Regions from separate parts of the Mesorhizobium sp. MC2-1-1 genome, predicted to be linked through region 1. Evidence: predicted binding sites of a transcription regulator. Region 1 holds the regulator's gene; each other region holds the start of a gene.
What was found. The regulator LexA, encoded in region 1, represses DNA repair genes until DNA is damaged. The targets are predictions, from matches to a motif close to TGTTCNNNNTGTGTTCNG.

Region 1 (6,407 bases):
AATGTCCGCTGCGTCGGTCTGCCCGGCAACCCGGTGGCAAGCATCGTCTGCTCTCAGCTCTTCCTGAAGCCGCTCCTCGCTCGTCTCGGCGGCCGAGATCACAGGCAGGACGTGCGAACGGCCCGTCTGGGCGCCGCTATGCAAGCCAACGACCTCAGACAGGACTATGTGCGCGCCGTCGTGCGCGAGGACGCCGACACGCTGGTCGCGACCCCTTTCGGCATCCAGGACTCCTCGATGCTGCGCATGCTGGCCGACGCCAACGGGCTGATCGTGCGTGAGCCCTTCGCACCGGCCGCGCAGGCCGGCGACGAATGCAACGTTCTGATGCTGCGCTGAAGCCGATCCTCATTCATCGACGAGCGTACGGGTCAGGGGATGAGCGGGATCGACAAGACCGTCGACGACACTGAAATGATGCCGATCCGGCTCGACCACCGAAGCTGTGGCGGCACCAAGCCCGGTCCAGATATTGGCAAGCAACGCGCTCTGGCGCAGGAATTCCGAACGCTCGCCGCCGCCGGCCCAACAGGTGATGCGGATTCCATTCCGGGGCCGCAGCAATGCAGGGCTTTCGGCCGACGCTTCGTGCTCGTCGATATTGAGGGTCTCGTTCAGCGCGGTGAGCATCAGAGGCCGAAGGTCGTGCAGGCCTGAAATCGAAATGACCTGGCGTATGCGCCGCGCCACGTCGGGCGAGAGCGGCGATGTCGCGGTCACCATCCGGCTGACGAGATGTCCGCCGGCCGAGTGCCCGGCCAGCATCAGCGGACCATCGACCATGGCTGCCGCCCTCTCGATCGCGACCGAGGCTTCGCCGACGATGCCGCTGATCCTGATCTTCGGGCATAGCGTGTAGGAGGGCATTGCGACGGCAAAGCCTCGGCCGACCGCGCCTCCGGCCAGATGCGACCAGGACTCTCGGCCCGACCCCATCCAATAGCCGCCGTGGATGAACACGACGAGCCCCTTTGGCGTCGCTGGCGGTAGAAACAGATCGAGCTGGTTGCGCGGCGCTTCGCCATAGGCGATGTCGAGCCGCGCCCTGCCCTGGGTCAGCAACTCTTCGCGAAATGCCTGCGCCGGCTGGTCCCACGCCGCCGGCCAACGATCGCCGCCGGCGATGTTCGCGCCGTTGGCATAGGCGTCGTTCCAGTCGGCAATACGGTGTTCGAGCACAGGGCCCCTCCCGCGGTCAGGTCAACTTTGATTGGCTTCTCATGGCATCGCCGACCCAAGACTCAGGTGACGGTGGCCTTGACGGCGAAGCGCGCCTCTCGCCAGGCGCCGCTTCGCAGTATGTCGGCGAGCACCTCCACGGCGCGCCACACGTCGCTGTAGCCGACATAGAGTGGCGTGAAGCCGAAGCGCATGGTCGACGGCGCCCGAAAATCGCCGATCACGCCGCGTTCGATCAGGGCCTGCATGATCCGGTAGCCATGCGGGTGAATGAATGAAATCTGGCTGCCGCGTTTGGCGCCGTCGCGGGTACTTTCGAGAGTAAGATCGTAACCTCCGCATCTTGCCTCGACGAGTTCGATGAACAGATCGGCCAGCGCGGTGCTCTTCCTTCTCACCATCGCCAGGTCGACGCCGTTCCAGACGTCGAGCGCGCCCTTCAGCGTGCGCATCGACAGGACCGGCTGCGTGCCGCACAGGAACCGACGGATGCCGGTGTCCGGCGCATAGGCTTGCTCGAAGGCGAACGGCCGCGCGTGGCCCCACCACCCGCTGAGGGGCTGCTGCACATCGGCAAGATGCCGCTCGGCCGCATAGATGAACGCGGGTGAACCTGGCCCCCCGTTGAGATATTTATAGGTGCAGCCGACCGCGAAATCGGCGTTCGCCCTGTCAAGTTCAACCGGCATGGCCCCCGCGCTGTGACACAGATCCCATACGATCAGCGCACCGGCGTCATGCGCCTTGCGCGTGAGCGCCGCCATGTCGCGCAACTCGCCGGACTTGTAGTTGACGTGGTTGACCAGCACCACCGCGGTGCTTTCGTCGATCAGTTCCTCGATGGTTGGCGCGTGCACGCCGGCCAGGCGCAGGACGGTGTTCTTTCCGGTCGAGGCCACGCCTTCGGCCATATAGAGATCGGTCGGAAAACTGTCGCCCTCGGCAACGATCACGGTTCGGCCCGGCCGCATCGCCATCGCCGCATGCAGCACCTTGTAGATGTTGATCGACGTGGTGTCGCAGACCACGGTCTGGCCAGGCGCCGCGCCGATCAGCCGCCCGAGCTGGTCGCCCAGTTCGACCGGCATGTCGAACCATCCATCCTTGTTCCAGGCACGAATGAGGTCATGCGCCCACTCCTCGTTAGCTGCTTTGCGCAGTTCCTCGAATGCGGCGTGTGGAGCGGCTCCCAACGAATTCCCGTCGAGATAGATCACCCCTTCCGGCAGGACGAATTGATCGCGCAAGGCACGCAGCGGATCTGCTGCGTCCATAGCCTCGATCTCGGCGAGATCAGGAATTCCCCCCATTATGCTACCGCCTACATTTCGGAATGCCCGCCGCTCACGGCTGGCCAAGAGCGGTTGTCTCACCACCGTCGGCGTCCGGGCAAGAACCTTTCGTCCTGTGTTAGCTGGTCCATGGAGGGCGAGAACCGTGAACCGGCAAATCGCCGACGTTGGCATTTTGGGTTCGTTTCGTTCACGGTGCGGCATGCGCAATCGATGTATGCGCGATCGCACCCGGCACTTCCGTGATGCCGCCACCCGCTGTTCCCATTTAAGCAAGGCTGCAAATTCGAGCGGAATCAATGCCACTGCGCTACAGGTAGCGGCCAAGGCCCCTCGGATGCAACATTGTTTCGGCGGTCCTAACAAATTCACTAAACTTTAAACGGTTGCGGAACACAACTGGAACAGATAGTGTTTGTTCTGGGTTTGTTTTTCTGATTCTGGTTTCAGAACCCGTGGGGGCCGCCGATGCTGACGCGCAAACAACATGAACTCCTGATGTTCATCCATGAACGCCTGAAGGAGAGCGGGATTCCTCCATCCTTCGACGAGATGAAGGAGGCGCTCGACCTCGCCTCGAAGTCCGGCATCCACCGTCTGATCACGGCGCTGGAAGAGCGCGGTTTCATTCGCCGGCTGCCGAACCGGGCGCGCGCATTGGAGGTCTTGCGGCTTCCCGACTCGATCGCGCCTGGCTTGAATGCCGCTAAGAAGTTTTCGCCTAGCGTCATCCAGGGGGGCCAGGGCAATCTCGGTCGACAGGTCAAGCCGGCGACGCCGTCGCGCACGCCGACGCCCAGCAATGACGATGAATCCACTTCGGCCGTTTCCATCCCGGTTATGGGCCGCATCGCCGCCGGTGTGCCGATCGACGCCATCCAGCACCAGACGCATTCGATCACTGTGCCCCCGGACATGATCACCGGCGGCGAGCATTATGCGCTGGAGGTCAAGGGCGACTCGATGATCGAGGCCGGCATCTTCGACGGCGACACCGTTATCATCCGCAACGCCAACACGGCAAGCCCGGGCGAGATCGTGGTGGCGCTGGTCGACGACGAGGAAGCGACGCTCAAGCGCTTCCGCCGCAAGGGCGCCTCGATCGCGCTCGAGGCGGCCAACCCGGCCTATGAGACCCGGATATTCGGACCGGATCGGGTAAAGGTTCAGGGCAAGCTGGTCGGGCTGATCCGGCGTTACTGAGTGGGCGCCGGTTTGATGTTCGCTTTTTCCTGTCGCTTGTACGGAGGCAGCCCCCTCGCCTCGCGCGCGTATTTCCGCTGCTCGTGCCATGGCCGATACGGTTCTTGGACCGCGTAGCTGATGGCCGGCCGCGCGGTTGCCGATTGCGGATCGAAGAAGATGGCGGCGCTGCCGCCGCGCGCCAGTTGCCGTTTGGTGACGACGAGCACGCGCGGATCGCGGCATGGGTTGTAGGCCGTGGCGTCGTTGATGACGATGAGGTCCGCGAACCCGCAGGCCGACCGGGCGTTGTCTCGGGTCTCGGCGAGCGCCACGATCGCGCCGGAAGGATACCGGCCGATGCAGAGATCGCCGATACAGTAGAAGGGCGAGCCCGCCGGCAGGTCGACGGGGTCGGCGATGTCGAGCGCCCCGTTGGCGAATGTCTCCGGCGGCACGATTTGCTCGGCTTTCAGCGCCCGTTTCCAATTGTCGGTGGTGAACTCATTGGAGCGTTCGCGGTTGATGGCAAGCTCTCCGCCGCCGATCGGCATTGCCACCAGATGGGCATCCTCTGAAATGAGCACATCAGGCGTTCGGACATGCGGGATGGCCAGCAGCGCGGCGAGCGCGAACGGAACGGCGGCTAGCCTCAGCCAGGTGGTGGCCATGGTTGCGATGACGAGCGCGATGGTTGCTAGCAGCACGGACTGGATCGAGATAAGCCCGACGGCATCGACCGGCGAGCGCTCGGAAATCCATGCCGAGATGGCTATCATCGCGGTGAGCCCCTTGCCCATCACATAGAGAAAAGGACCGTCAAAGCCGAAGGGCATGGCCAGTGCGCTAAGCACGGCGAACGGCATGACGATCAGAGAGACGATCGGCATGACCGCCAGATTGGCCAGCAAGCTGAGCGGCGACACACGCTGGAAGTGCCAGATTGCGAACAGCAATGTCGCGCTGCCCGCGACAAGCGAGGTAATCGCGGCTCCACCCACTCCAACCGCCAGTTTTCGAGAGACGAAGCCGACAAACGAGCGCCTTGCCGGCGGCGTGGTCGTTTTGCCGGCGCGGTAGTCGGCAAAGCCGGCATAGGCGCCGACGAGCGCAGCAGTGGCGGCGAAAGACATCTGGAAGCTCGGGCCGACCACTTCATGCGGCGAGACGAGGATGACGGCGATGGCCGAGATCGCCAGGTTTCGCATCGTCAGCGCCGCGCGGTCGAAGAGCACGGCGACAAGCATGACCGCCAGCATGATGAAGCTTCGCTCGGCCGCCACCACGATACCGGAGATCACGAGGTAGCAGGCGATCGAGAGCAGCGCGATTGCAGCGGCATATTTCTTCACCGGCCGGCGCGACGAGAAATCGGGAAACAGCGCGAAGGCACCTCGCAACAGCACCATGATCGTGCCGGCGACCAGCGCCATGTGGAGACCGGAGATCGAGATGATGTGATAGATGCCGGTCCGCCGCATCGACTCGTTGATCGCCTCCGGAATCCCGGCGCGCACGCCGACTATCAGCGCCGCCGCGATCTCGCCTTCGGACCCGCCGATGGCGCTCCTTATGTGATCGGCTATGCCTTCGCGCGCGTTTTCTATGGCCGATGCAACGCGCGCGCCGAAGGGTGCCTCCGTCGATGCGGCCGGCGTCGGCGCAATCAGCTTTGGATCGCCCAGGAAAAAGCCGCTTGCGCCAATGCCGCTAAAATAGCTGTCGAAGGAATAGTCATAGCTTTCGGGCCGAACCGGGCCTGTTGGCGGCAGCAGCTTCACATAGCCGGTCAGTATCGACCCTGCCGTCATGTCGGGCGGAATCCTGCGCGCCGAGAGCCTGACGCGATCCGGTGCGTAGCGCAGCTTCGGATGCTCCGTGGAAATCAGATCGATGGTCAGCCGGACACGGCCGTTGGCCAATGTCTCGGCGACGATGAGGCGGCCGGTCAGCCGCGTCTGGATTTCTGACCCCAGCATCGGGGTTGCCATTCGCCAGGTTTCCACCTTGGCGGCCAGAAAGCCCAGGGCGCAGAAAAGCGCTGCCATGAAGGTCAGGTGCGTTCTCTGCCAGGAGCGCGAGACCGTCGCGCATACGGCCATCAGAGCCACCGCCGCCATCGGCCTGTAGAGGTCCGGCTCAGTGCTCAGCGAAAAGTAATAGATCACGCCGGCGGCAAGGAAGACCGGCACCAGCAGGAAGGCAACGCCACGATCGAGCTCGGTCGCGGCGGCGTCGACGATGCTTTGGCGCATCGCGGAGAACGACGCCCGGCCAAGTTGTCTGCGGAGTCCTCCGAGTGCCTCGGCCGAAGGCGAAACTGGCCGCCACGCACCGTCGCCGGACGACGGAAGCTCCGCCGGCGGATGGGGTTCCGGAACCGGCAACGGCGCCGCTTCGGCCGATATGGCGCGAGCGAACATCAGGCGCTCGCTGACGCCTGCTGTCGTTTCCCCGCCCTCTTCCGCGCCCCGGCCACGTCCAGCCATCGGGTCTGCCCCTTGCGCCCCAGACGCCCTATGCTACATGAACGCCGGTCGCGTGGAAGTCAGCGCGAAACATGCATTTCTTCAGTGCTTCTTCGAGAGTTCCATGTCCGACAAGGTCGTCACCCGTTTTGCCCCCTCGCCCACAGGCTACCTGCATATCGGCGGGGCCCGCACCGCGCTGTTCAATTGGCTCTACGCCAGGCACACAGGCGGCCAAATGCTGCTGCGCATCGAAGACACCGACCGCGAACGCTCCACGGAGGCG
Region 2 (6,407 bases), 2.8 Mb from region 1:
TTGCGCAGGTGCATCGCGCTTGCCGGCCCCCGGGCCGATCGCCAGCCGCTCACCGTCCCAGTCGGCCGAGGCATACGGCGTCAGGATCGTCCATCGCATGCCGGTGAAGCGCCGCACGAAGAAGTCGGCATTGCGCTCGACGATGAAATGCTCCGGCTCGAACCAGGCGACGTAGCGCTCGTCCGCGCCTTCGCCGATCTTCCGGAAGCGCACGAAGGCGCGCATCTTGTGGATGTCGCGTCTCACCGCCTTTTCCATCGCCTCCAGCCGCCGGATGTCAGGATCGGTCGCAATCGACAGCAGCTTGGGTTCGGACCGCAGCCGCCACAGCAGCCGGTAGAGGAGGCCGAAGCGCTCGGGGTCGCAATGGCAGATCACGGTTTCGGCCCGCTCGATGAACTCGCGCGGCGCGACCAGCCGCGCATCGGCCCGTACAGCCGGCAAATCATTGCCACGGCTTTCGCTATCAGGCTCGACCTGCCATGAGACGTTCTCCGGCGGGATGTCGTTCGTCGCCAGCCGCCGCGCCGCGTCGCGCCAGCCCGCAAAATCCGTCTGGCTTTCGAGCCGGACGAGATATGCGGCGAGATTGAGCTGGGTATTGACCATGGTTAGAACAACGAAAGTTGCTCGCAGGAACGCGTGATCGTCTGACGCAGACCAACCTTGTCGGTGAGCGCGCCGGGCGACCAGCCTTCCGCGATGATGAAGGGTCTGACCTTCGCGATCGAATGGCAGAGCCGTCCGACATCCTCGAGCCGCAGCCGGCGGTGGCGGCGTGTCTCGATGATCCTGTCGATGACCTTGGTGCCGAGGCCTGGCACGCGCAGCAGCGCTTCGCGCTCGGCGCGGTTGACATCGACCGGAAACCGGCCCCGGTTGCGCAGCGCCCAGGCAAGCTTGGGATCGATTGCCAGGTCGAGCATGCCGTCATTGCTGCCGGCCAGGATTTCCGGCTGCGAGAAACCGTAGAAGCGCATCAGCCAATCCGCTTGGTAGAGCCGGTGCTCGCGCATCAGCGGCGGCTTCTGCAATGGCAGCGAAGACGACGAATCCGGGATCGGGCTGAAGGCGGAGTAGTAGACGCGCCGCAGGTGATAGCTGCCATAGAGCCGGGCGCTGGCGCGCAGGATGCCATCGTCGGAGGTCCTGTCGGCGCCGACGATCATCTGCGTCGACTGGCCTCCCGGGGCGAAGCGCTCGCGCCTGCGGCTCTGCAATGTCGGCTCGGCCTTCTCCTCGATCTTGCGCCGCAGCTTCGCCATCGAAAGCCGAATCGTTTCCGGTTTCTTTTCCGGCGCAAGCTTCTTCACGCCCTCGTCGGTCGGCAGTTCGACGTTGATCGACAGACGGTCGGCATAGAGACCTGCCGTTTCGATCAATTCGGCCGACGCTTCCGGGATGGTCTTGAGGTGGATATAGCCGCCGAACTTTTCCTCGATCCTGAGCCTGCGCGCCACTTCGACCATCTCGCCCATCGTCTCGTCGGGCGAGCGGATGACGCCCGAGGACAGGAACAGCCCCTCGATGTAGTTGCGGCGATAGAAATCCATGGTGAGCTTCACCACCTCGTCGACGCTGAAACGGGCGCGCCGCACATTCGAGGACGAGCGGTTGATGCAGTAGCTGCAGTCATAGATGCAGAAATTGGTGAGCAGGATTTTCAAGAGCGAGATGCAGCGCCCATCCGGCGCATAGGAATGGCAGATGCCGGACCCCTCTGTCGAGCCGATGCCGCCCGATCTCAGCGAGTCGCGTTTCGCCGACCCGGAAGAGGCGCAGGAGGCGTCGTACTTGGCGGCGTCGGACAGGATCGCCAGTTTCTCGCGGATGGAAAGCACAGTCATTCGTTCATGGTATGTTCCATAAATGGAATTGGCTATAACTTTTGATTGCCGTCGGCAAAACGTGATCGCCGCGCCCAGACCAGGTCACCGTCTCACAGAAACGCCGACCCGATCTGGCTACCTTTTTTGGGCAATTCCAAGCGGAAAACCGTTGCACACTTTCCCTGGAATTGCCCGGCGCGCCAGCCCTCAAACCTCGTGAAGATAAAGGTGGTAGTCCAGCTCGCTGACGGTGCGGGCGACACGCAGATACTCCGCCTGCTTGATCGCCACGAAGGTGCGGTGCAGGTCGGGGCCGAGCGCCGATTTCAGGAAATCGGAGCCCCTGGCCGCCTCGATCGCGGCGCGCCAGTCGGCCGGCATGGTCGATCTTTCGCTCGCCTGCTCGTAGCCGTTCCCTGTCGTTTCCGGCCCCGGGTCCAGGCCCTCGTCGAGGCCTTTGACGATCCCGGCCAACACCGTTGCCGCCACCAGATACGGATTGGCGTCGACGCCGGAAGGCCGGTGCTCGATGCGGCGGTTCCTGGCATCGCCCGCCGGCACGCGCAGCGCTACCGAGCGGTTGTTGACGCCCCAGGTCGGCGCCACCGGTGCGTAGGACTGCGAGACGAAGCGGCGCCATGAATTGGCGTGCGGCGCAAACACCAGCATCGATTCCGCCATGGTGTGGATCAGGCCGCCAAGCGCGTTGAGCAGCTTCGGTGACCATCTCTGGCCGGCAGCCTCGGTAAAGACGTTGCGGCCGGCATCGTCCAGCAGGGAGACGTGGAAATGCATGCCCGAGCCGGCATAGGCCTCAATGGGCTTGGCCATGAAGCAGGCGGTGACGCTGTGCCGGCGCGCCTGTGCCCGCACCAGCCGCTTCAGCATGACGAGGTCGTCGGCCGCCCGCATGACGTCCTTGCGGTAGTTCAGCGTCAGCTCGTACTGGCCAGGCGCGTATTCGGAGATGACGGTTTCGGCCGGAATGCCTTGCGCCTTGGCGGCCGCGTAGATGTCGGAAAACAGCGGCTCCATGCCATGCAGATGGTCGACCGAATAGACTTCCGTCTTGGCCGAGCGGCGGCCGTCGAGCACCGCGCGGGCGGGCTGCACCTTGCCGTCGGCGTCGCGCTCGTTGGACAAAAGGAAGAACTCGAGCTCGAAGGCGCCGGCCGGATGGAGGCCGCGCGCCGCCAGCAATTCGACCTGCCTTGCCAGCACAAGCCGCGGGTCCGACGTCATCGGCTGACCGTCGAGATGATACATCGACATCAGCACCTGGCCGCGCGCCGGGCTGGTGCCGTAGAGCGGCACCAGCGTGCCGGGGATCGGCCACGCGCGCAGGTCGCCATCGCCGGTATCCCACACCAGTCCGGTCTCGTGCACGTCCTCGCCGGTGATGTCGAGGCCAAGGATCGAGATCGGCAGATGCCGACCGTTCTCGAAAATGCCCATCAGCTCGTGCCGGCGCACGATCTTGCCGCGGCCGATCCCGTTGGCGTCGGTCAGCACGATGTCGAACGCCTCGATCTCGGGATGCGCGTCGAGAAAGGCCTTCGCTTCGGCGGGCGTCGAGCCTGAGGGAGAGGTTGCTACGGCGTTCGGATTGTCCATGGCAGCTTGTCTCATGCCGTAAGCCTGGCCGCAACCGCGGCGAAGGCGGCGATCAGCCGGCTCACTTGCGCCGACGTCGTTGCCGGCGAGATCAGCATCATGTTGTGGAAGGGTGCGATCAGCACGCCGCGATTGACCAACGCCACATGGACAGCGGCTTCCAGCTCCGGCGCGTGCGCCTTTTCCGCCTCGCCGCCATTCGTCAGCGGACCGGGCGCGCAGATGAACTCGACGCGGGCGCCGACCCGCGCGACGTGCCAGGGCAGCTTGTTTCGCGCGATGACGGCGGAGAGCCCCGCATCGAGCCGGCGCGCCAGCCGGTCCATATGCGCGTAGGCCTCCTCCGTCATAACCTCTTCCAGCGTTGCCCGCATCGCCGCGAATTGCAGCGGATTGGCCGACAGCGTCGTACCCATGCCGGAATAGCCGGGTTCCTTCCTCCGGTTGTAGGCGCCATAGCGGGTGGCGACCTCCTCGGTCATGCCCCAGATGCTCGCCGGCACGCCGCCGGCCACCGGTTTGCCGAGCACGAACAGGTCCGGTTCCAGCCCGTATTTCTTCGTGTAGCCGCCCGGGCCGGTGGAAATCGTATGCGTCTCGTCGATCAAAAGCAGCGTGCCGGCCGCACGCGTCAGGCGCCGCAACGCGTCGTGGAAGCCCGGTCCCGGCAGCACCATGCATGAATTGGTCAGCACCGGTTCGGTGATGACGCAGGCGACGTCGCGATCCGCAAGCGCGGCCTCCAAGGCGGGGACGTCGTTGAACTCCACGATCTTCGTCGCCCGCGTCAGGTCGCGGAATTCTCCGGCGAGTCCTGGCCGGTTCACCGGCTTGCCGTCGATCAGCCGCACCATCGTCTCGTCGACCGAACCATGGTAGCAGCCGTTGAAGACCAGGATCTTTTCACGCCCGGTGACGGCGCGGGCGACGCGCAGCGCGAAGCGGTTGGCGTCGGTGGCGGTCGTGGCGATCTGCCAGTAGGGCAGGCCGAAGCGCTGCTGCAGGAGCGGGCCGATCGCCAGCGCATCCTCGCTGGGCAGCATGTAGGTCAGCCCCCGCCCGGACTGCCGGCGGATCGCGCGGGCAACCGCCGGCGGCGAATGGCCGAGCATCGAGCCCGTGTCGCCAAGGCAGAAATCGTCGAGCCTGTTGCCGTCGATATCGGTGATGGTGGCGCCTTTGGCGCGGTCGACAAGGATCGGGAACGGCGTAGGCCAGTCGGTCATCCAGTGCATCGGCACGCCGCCGAGGAAGCCGGCGATGCCGTTGCCGAGCTTTGCCTCGGATTTCGGCCGCGCCTCGCGGAAGGCGGCCGCCTCCGCCTCGCGCAATTCGGCGATGCGGGCGACAGCGATGCCGCCGATGGAACTCCTGGAACTGTCCGATGCCTGCATGAAAACCCCTCTGTCTGGCGCGGCACTCTGCCCATGGCCAGGCAAAACTGCAATTGGCCGCAATAGGGGCGGATGTTGGATCAGGCGGTATTCAGTAATCTCTTCCCTACTGCCCAGTCCCTAACCCGTGATGTCGATAACGCCGCAATCGCCGGCGGCGCTGCCGAAGACGATGCGGCGCTCTTCCTTGTCCCACATCATGGCGGTGATGGCGCTCTTGCCAGGGCGGCGCAGCAGCACTTCCTTGGCGTCGGCGAAACGTGCCGCGATAACCATGCCGTCCTCGTAGCCGATGGCCACGACGTCCTGGCTCGGATGGCACGCGACGCAGGTCACCATCGTGTTGCCGCGCGTGCCAAGCTCCAACGGCGCCTTGCCCATCGGCCCGTCTTTGCTGGCGAACGGCCACACGATCGCAGCCGGCGCGCCCGAACTCGCCAGCCATTTGCCCTTGACGCTCCACGACAGGCTTTTCACCTTGCCGGGATAACCGCTCATGCGCATGTGCTTGCCGTCGGCAAGCTTCCAGCCATGCAGCGCGTTCTCCTGCATGGTGGTGATGAGGAAGGCGCCGTCCGGCGAAAAGGTGATGCCGGTATGGGCGCCGGCCCATTCGAGTTCCACGGGCTTGCCCTCGGCCGCCGGGAAATGCAGCGTCGCGCCATTGTAGCGGGCGACCGCGAAACGCATGCCCTTGGGCGAGAAGGCGAGCCCCTCGACCGAGCGCGGATGGACAAATTCCTTGATCTTGCCGTCGGCGAAACGCACGAAGGCGGTCTTGCCGGAGGCGTAGGCGATGGCGCCCTGCGGACCCGCGGCGACGCTGGTGATCCATTTTCTGCCGACGCTGGCGAGTTCGCCCACCTCGCCGCCAGCCTTGACGGCAAACACCTTGCCGTCCTCGCCGCCGGTGATCAGCCGATCGTTGGCCGAGTCATGGAAGGCGGCGAGCAGCCCGTCATTGGCCTGCACGGTCTTGTGTCCGTTGTCGAGCCGGTGGATCGCGCCGTCGGCCAGAGCAAAATGCGGCACGTCGTTGAGGAAGACGGCCGCGACGCAATGGCCTTCGAGATCAAGCGGGGCGACTGTGGGCATGCAAGCGGTCCGTTCGATTAGCCAGCGCGGCTAGGTGTGGCTCTCCCTTCTCCCCTGGTGGGAGAAGGTGGATTGGCGCAGCGCCAAGACGGATGAAGGGTGGGTGACGGATCTCCGTCATTGCCAAGCTGGAACACCCCTCATCCGACCTCGCTTCGCGAGGCCACCTTCTCCCACAAGGGGAGAAGGACGAAGGGGCAGCGCTAGCGCCTGAAAGTCAGGAAATCAAGCTGCCTGGCAGGCTTCAAAACTCTTCCTAAGCCGATCGGCGTCGAGATCGCGGCCGATGAAGACCAGCCGGCTCTCGTGCTTCTCGCCGTCTTTCCACGGGCGCTGGTGGTCACCCTCGAGAATCATGTGCACGCCCTGCAGAACATAGCGGTCCTCGTCGCCCTTCAGCGCGATGATGCCCTTCAGCCGCAGGATGTTCGGCCCCTCCATCTGGGTCACCTTCTCGATCCAGGGGAAGAACTTC
Region 3 (6,407 bases), 350 kb from region 1:
TCGCGCGACATGCGGTTGCTGCAACTGCAGCTCGGCGGCGTCCTCGATGGTGATAAGGCGCTCGTCTTCCGGAATGAAGGCCGACAATGCGTTGAGCATCGTCGTCTTGCCGGTGCCGGTGCCGCCCGAGATGATCGTGGTCTTGCGCGCATGCACCGCTGCGGCCAGCACCTCAGCCATGCTCTGGGTGATGGCGCCGAACTCGACCAGCTTGTGCAGGCCGAGCTTGTTCTTGGAGAACTTGCGGATCGACACCAGCGGCCCGTCGACGCCGACCGGCCGGATGGCGGCGTTGAAACGCGAACCATCGAGCATGCGGGCGTCGACCATCGGCTGTGATTCATCGACGCGGCGTCCGACGGCCGCGACGATCTTGTTGATGATTCGAAGCAGATGCGCTTCATCCTTGAAGGGGATGTGAACCTGCTGCAGCTTGCCCCGCTTTTCGACGAAGCAGTTCTGGTGGCCGTTGATCAGGATATCGTTGATCTCGGGGTCCTTGAGCAGCGGCTCCAGCGGGCCGAGGCCGACCATCTCGTCGACGATGTCGTCGACCAGCGCGTCGAGTTCGGCGTTGTTGATAGCCATCCGCTCATTACGCGTCTTCTCCGAGACGAATTCATGCACCTGCCGTCGCATTTCTTCCTTGGGCAGCCGTTCGAGCGCCACGAGGTTGATCTCTTCGAGCAGCATGCGATGGATACGCACGCGCGCATCGAGCACCTTGTTGGCGCTTTTTGCGGGCGCGGCTTCGGGCTTTGGCGGCGCCGGCTTGCGGGTCGACGGGATGATCACCGCATTATGCGTGACGGGCGCAGGCTCGTGCGCCCGCTGCGGACGGAGATCGCGGTTCTGCAGGTTGGAAAAGCGACTGGTCATCCCGCCTTCCTCCTCAGCAGGCCCTTGCCGAGGCCGAACAGCGATTTCGACTTCACCGTGGTCTGGACGGCCTCCTCCGGCAGGATGATCTTCTTCAGGTCGTTGACGACATTGGCGTTGGGGTCGATGGCGTGCAGCGGCACGCCCCGGTCGACGGCCTCGCGCACCAGCCGGTAATTGTTGGAGATGCCGCCGACGAAATGCTCGCCGAGTATGTCCTGGACGTCGGCCTGCCTGATGCCGCTGTCGAACATCTTCTGCTCGAAGCGATTGACGATGACGTTGGGCTTAACTTCCTTGCCGGCGGTCTCATAGACGGCCTGGATTAGACGCTGCGTATGACGCAGGCAAGGCACCGTCATCTCCGCGACGATATAGAGCTTGTTGGACCCCAGGAGCACCGTCTCGGTCCAGGGAAACCACGTGCGCGGCATGTCGATCACGACATTGTCGAAATAAGCCGCCACAAGGTCCAGCATGCGTACCACCACGTCGGTCTTGAACGATCGCATGTCCGAGGGACGCGTCGGCGCCGCCAGCACGCACAGCCCGCTCTCATGCTTTGACAGCATCACATCGAGCAGTTGCCGGTCGAGGCGTTCCGGCTGGTTCTCGATTTCCGTGATGTCGAAGCGCGGTTCGAGGTCGAGATATTCGGCGCAGGCGCCCTGCTGGAAATTGAGGTCGACGACGCATGTCGAGGCGCCGCGCATCACCGAATGATGCAACTGGAAGGCCGTTTGCAAGGCGAGCGTGGTGGTGCCGACGCCGCCGGCGGCCGGCATGAAGGTATAGATGTGCGATTCTGTATTTTCTTCCCGCCCCGGACCTTGCAGCGCGCGGATGACCGAACGCACGAGATCGGCCGTCGTAATCGGCTTGACCAGGAAATCGGCCACCTTGAGCTGCACCAGGATGCGCACCGCCGCGGCGTTGAATTCCTGGGTGACGACGACCACTGGAACGCTGCCTTCCAGTCGTCGCATGACGCGCTGCAACGACTCGATCTCTTCGAGTTTCGCAGCATCCATGTCGACGATGACGGTGCCGAAATCCGCCTCGAGGACCTCGCCGCGCAATTCGTTGACGCTCTTTTCCAGCGTCAGGAGCTCGATGACCTCGGAGGCGGCGAAGGCCGTCCGCGTGTCCTGCGCAAACACCCTGTCGGTGGAGACAAGCAGGATCTTCTTGGTCTTGGTGCCAGATGCCATCGTCGTCGGCCCATCAATTCGATGTCGTTGATGATGATGTCGTCGTCGGTGCCGAACCGGCTTTGGCGCCGACGGCTGTGCTCTCCGAGCTCGGACGCTGGGCCGGCACCAGGAGCCTGGTGTTCTGGACGCCGTACTTCCAGGGATCGACCATCTGCATGGCGGTGTTGGCTGCCTGCGCGTTGCCGACCCCCGGCGTCACGCCCTCGGTGCGCACATAATCGTCGCTGGTGCAGCCGCCAACGAGCCCGGCCATGAGCAGTGCGATGCAAGTGTAGATGCGCATGGCCTTATTCCTTCGGCAGGTCGAGGAAGTGGCCGGACTTGGTGGCGGCCACCGGGCGGGCGGCGCTGCCATCGGCCAGTGTCACCGGGCGCTTCGGCGCCGAGGCATCGACCTCCTCGGTGTTGTTGAGGAAATAGTCGGCGACGCTTGCTGGCCGGGTGCCGTCGGTTGGCTCGACCATCTTTTTCGAAGGATCGACCGGCTTGACCAGGTAAGGCGTGACGATAATCACCAGATCGGTCTCGCGCCGCTGATAGGATTTCGACGAAAACAGCGGACCGAGCACCGGCAGCTTGCCGATCCCCGGCACACGCGACGTGGTGATGTCGTTCTGCGACTGCAAGAGACCGGCGATCATGAAGCTCTGGCCGTTCTTGAGGTCGACCGATGTCCTGGCGCGGCGCACGATGAAGGCCGGAATGGAAATGCCGCTGCTGACCTGGATGGAAGCCGATGGGTCGATCGAGGACACTTCCGGCGCGATGTCGAGGCTGACCAGCCCGTCCTTCAGCACCGTCGGCGTGAAATCGAGGCCGACGCCGTATTTCTTGTAGGTGACGCTGATCTTGCCATTGTCTTCCGAGACCGGGATCGGGAACTCGCCGCCGGCAAGGAAGCTGGCCGTCTGGCCCGAACGGGCAATCAGGTTCGGCTCCGCCAGCCGCCGTGCCAGACCGCGTTCCTCCAGCGCCTTGATGGCGATATCGATCGACAGGCCATTAGACAGCAGGCTGCCGATAATCTCACCTGTCCCGGCCGTCGGCACGTTTCCCCCGTCCGGGTTCAGCACGACGTTGCGATTTCCGATGCCATAGGCGAAATTGGCTGCGTATTTGGCGCCGAGGTCCTGGCCGGCCTGGCGGTTGATCTCGACGAAGCGGACGTTGAGCTGCACCTGCTGCGAAGACGAGATGTTGACCGAGTTGATGACTTCCTCATTGCCCGAGAAACGCGACGCGATCTTGCTGGCCTTGTCGGCAGCAACCGCGTCGTCGGCCTCTCCCGACAGCACGACGCGGCCGTTTGCCGACCCGACCTTGATCTTGGCGTCGGGCACGCTGGCGCGGATGGTGCTGGCCAACTGGTCGGTATCCAGCGTCACTTCGATGTCGATGGTGCCCACCAGCTGCTTGTTCTGGTCGAATAGGGCAATGCCGGTGGTGCCCAGATTGTTACCCAGCACATAGAAGGACTTGTCGGTCAGCGGGTTGACGTTGGCGATCTCCGGATCGCCGATGACGATCTGGTAGAAGGCGGCGCTCGTCATGATCGTCTTCGGCTTGCCCTTGGCGACCTTGATCGACGCGTTCTTGTTCGCCGAGACATAGACGATATCGTTGCCGGCTCTTGCGGGCGCGGCGACGCCCAGCATTGCCGCGGCCAGCGCGATCACGCCGAAAAGACGCCATCCCCTGGTCGCCCGAAATGCATCAAACCCGAACATCTTACCTCGTCCCCGCCGGTCCCCACCGGCTATTGCTGCAGTTCCTGCGGCGGTTCCCGCGAAGGAACCTTGTATTCCTCGACCTTGTCGCCGCGCGTCACGATGACCGTCCTGAGTTTCGGCTCGCTGGATTCCTTCGTCACCGCGCTCACCAGCGAGGCGGCGCCCGCCTGCGCGTTCGCCGCAACCGAGCCGCCGAAGGACGAGATGGTCGTAAGTCCGCCCTTGCTGGCGCTGGCGTCGGCCGCCGAACGCAAGGACAGCGACAGGGTCCCGACGGTGCGGGCAAGCGCCACTTTCTGCGCACCTTCGTTGGTGACTTCGATAGTCACCGAGTTGGCGACCTGAGGCTCCGTCTTGCGCTCGTCGGCGCCCTGCCCGACCGAAAGCACCTTGGCGTCGGAAACGACGATCTCGGACGTCACCGTCGAGCCGGCCGCGCCTTGAGCGTTCTTCGACACTTCCTGGATATCGCCGGCATCGCGCGTCAACACGACGTCGACCCGGTCACCCGGGGTAACGAAGCCGCCGACACCCGCGATCTCGTCAGTGCGGATGGTGACGGCCCGCATGCCCGGCGACAGAATGTTGGAAAGCGTGGCGCGGCCGTTTGGTCCCGACAGCTTGGCGAGCAGCACCGGTTCGTTGACCTCGATCGGCGACAGCACGACCCGGCTGCCGTCGGCAAGCAGCTTGTCGATCGTTGGGAAAGCGCCTTGCGGCAGCGAATCCTGCGGCCACGGGATCTCGGCGAGTTGCGGGCGACCGAGCTCCATGCCGTATCGCAGCGGCGCTTGAGCCACCACGATGGTCTTGAACTCGATCTTGGGCTGCTGCGGCGCCGCGACGGAGACGACCTTGACCTCAGGCAGAGCCCCTGCCTGGCTCTTGACCCAGAAGTCCGCCGCGAAGATCGAGATCGCGCCGAAGACGGCGGCGATGCCGATCATGGTTATGGCCCTGCCCCTCACAACGAAACCCCTGACGCCCTTGGTCTTTTTAGTTGGACCTAACGCTAGACATCATTGTTAAAGAATCAGGAATAACGAGGCGCGCGGACCGCCCTATTTCGGCCCGCTTGGTTATCGAATGGTTTTGGAATAAGAGACAGTTTGATCCCTGAACGGAACAGGAACTCGTTCGCTCGCCAAAAGCGTGGCAGTATCGAGAACTGATTCGCATTACCGACGCTAGGCCTCACATGGACGACAGCAACGACCTCTTCGGCAAGATTGAAAAGCCGGTACAGCCGGTGCGTGCGCCCTCGCGCCCCGCCGATCCGCTGGTGCAGGCCGCGAAGCGCCCGACCACTGTCCGTGACGGCAGCGAAAGCTATAGCGCCGCCGACATCGAGGTGCTGGAAGGACTTGAGCCGGTGCGCCGCCGTCCGGGCATGTATATCGGCGGCACCGACGACAAGGCGATGCATCACCTGTTCGCCGAGGTCATCGACAATTCGATGGACGAGGCGGTGGCCGGCCACGCCACCTTCATCGACGTCGAGCTTTCCGCCGACGGCTTCCTCACCGTCACCGACAACGGCCGCGGCATCCCGGTCGATCCGCATCCGAAATTCAAGAAGCCGGCGCTCGAAGTCATCATGACGACGCTGCACTCGGGCGGCAAGTTCGACTCCAAGGTCTACGAGACCTCCGGCGGTCTGCACGGCGTCGGTGTTTCGGTGGTCAACGCGCTGTCCGATCACCTCGAGGTCGAAGTCGCGCGCGGCCGCCAGCTCTACCGGCAGCGTTTTTCACGCGGTGTACCGGTCAGTGGCCTCGAACATCTTGGCGAGGTCCATAACCGCCGTGGCACCAGGACGCGCTTCCATCCCGATGAGCAAATCTTCGGCAAGGGCGCTGCGTTCGAACCGGCGCGGCTTTATCGCATGGCGCGCTCGAAGGCCTATCTGTTCGGCGGCGTCGAGATCCGCTGGACCTGCGACCCCTCGCTGATCAAGGAGAAGGACCAGACGCCGGCCAAGGCGGAGTTCCATTTCCCCGGCGGCCTCAAGGACTATCTCAAGGCGACGCTCGGCGACGAGTTCCAGGTCACGCGGGAGGTCTTCGCCGGGAAGAGCGACAAGCAGGGCGGCCACGGTTCGCTGGAATGGGCCGTGACCTGGTTCGGCGGCGACGGTTTCCTCAACTCCTACTGCAACACCATTCCGACCCCCGAGGGCGGCACGCATGAGGCTGGCTTGCGCAACGTGCTGGCGCGCGGACTGCGCGCCTATGCCGATCTCATCGGCAACAAGCGCGCCTCGATCATCACCACCGACGACGTGATGATCTCCGCCGCCGGCATGCTGTCGGTGTTCATCCGCGAGCCGGAATTCGTCGGCCAGACGAAGGACCGGTTGGCGACGATCGAGGCGATGCGCATCGTCGAAAACGCCATCCGCGACCCGTTCGACCATTGGCTGGCCGACAATCCGCAGGAAGCCTCGAAGCTTCTCGAATGGGTCATCGCGCGCGCCGACGAGCGCGTGCGCCGCCGCCAGGAAAAGGAAGTGTCGCGCAAGAGCGCGGTGCGCAAGCTTCGTCTTCCTGGCAAGCTCGCCGACTGCACCCAGAACGCAGCCGCC

Region 2: a site for LexA is predicted at 1,849-1,866, ahead of ACR64R_RS24405 (putative DNA modification/repair radical SAM protein). Genes of this name have one in related genera too.
Region 3: a site for LexA is predicted at 4,940-4,957, ahead of parE (DNA topoisomerase IV subunit B). Genes of this name have one in related genera too.

What each region holds. Positions count from the first base shown of each region.
Region 1 covers NZ_CP195205.1:1,771,013-1,777,419, forward strand. The annotation lists gene ACR64R_RS08960 (molybdopterin molybdotransferase MoeA) at 1-339, shown strand, start outside; gene ACR64R_RS08965 (alpha/beta hydrolase) at 349-1,179, opposite strand; gene kynU (kynureninase) at 1,242-2,489, opposite strand; gene lexA (transcriptional repressor LexA) at 2,940-3,674, shown strand; gene ACR64R_RS08980 (ComEC/Rec2 family competence protein) at 3,668-5,908, opposite strand; gene gltX (glutamate--tRNA ligase) at 6,246-6,407, shown strand, end outside.
Region 2 covers NZ_CP195205.1:4,930,955-4,937,361, forward strand. The annotation lists gene ACR64R_RS24400 (UdgX family uracil-DNA binding protein) at 1-609, opposite strand, end outside; gene ACR64R_RS24405 (putative DNA modification/repair radical SAM protein) at 612-1,847, opposite strand; gene ACR64R_RS24410 (glutamine synthetase family protein) at 2,037-3,443, opposite strand; gene ACR64R_RS24415 (aspartate aminotransferase family protein) at 3,455-4,837, opposite strand; gene ACR64R_RS24420 (WD40 repeat domain-containing protein) at 4,958-5,932, opposite strand; gene ACR64R_RS24425 (CobW family GTP-binding protein) at 6,158-6,407, opposite strand, start outside.
Region 3 covers NZ_CP195205.1:2,119,120-2,125,526, forward strand. The annotation lists gene ACR64R_RS10680 (TadA family conjugal transfer-associated ATPase) at 1-879, opposite strand, end outside; gene ACR64R_RS10685 (CpaE/TadZ family protein) at 876-2,090, opposite strand; gene ACR64R_RS10690 (hypothetical protein) at 2,104-2,376, opposite strand; gene ACR64R_RS10695 (type II and III secretion system protein family protein) at 2,381-3,820, opposite strand; gene cpaB (Flp pilus assembly protein CpaB) at 3,850-4,770, opposite strand; gene parE (DNA topoisomerase IV subunit B) at 5,022-6,407, shown strand, end outside.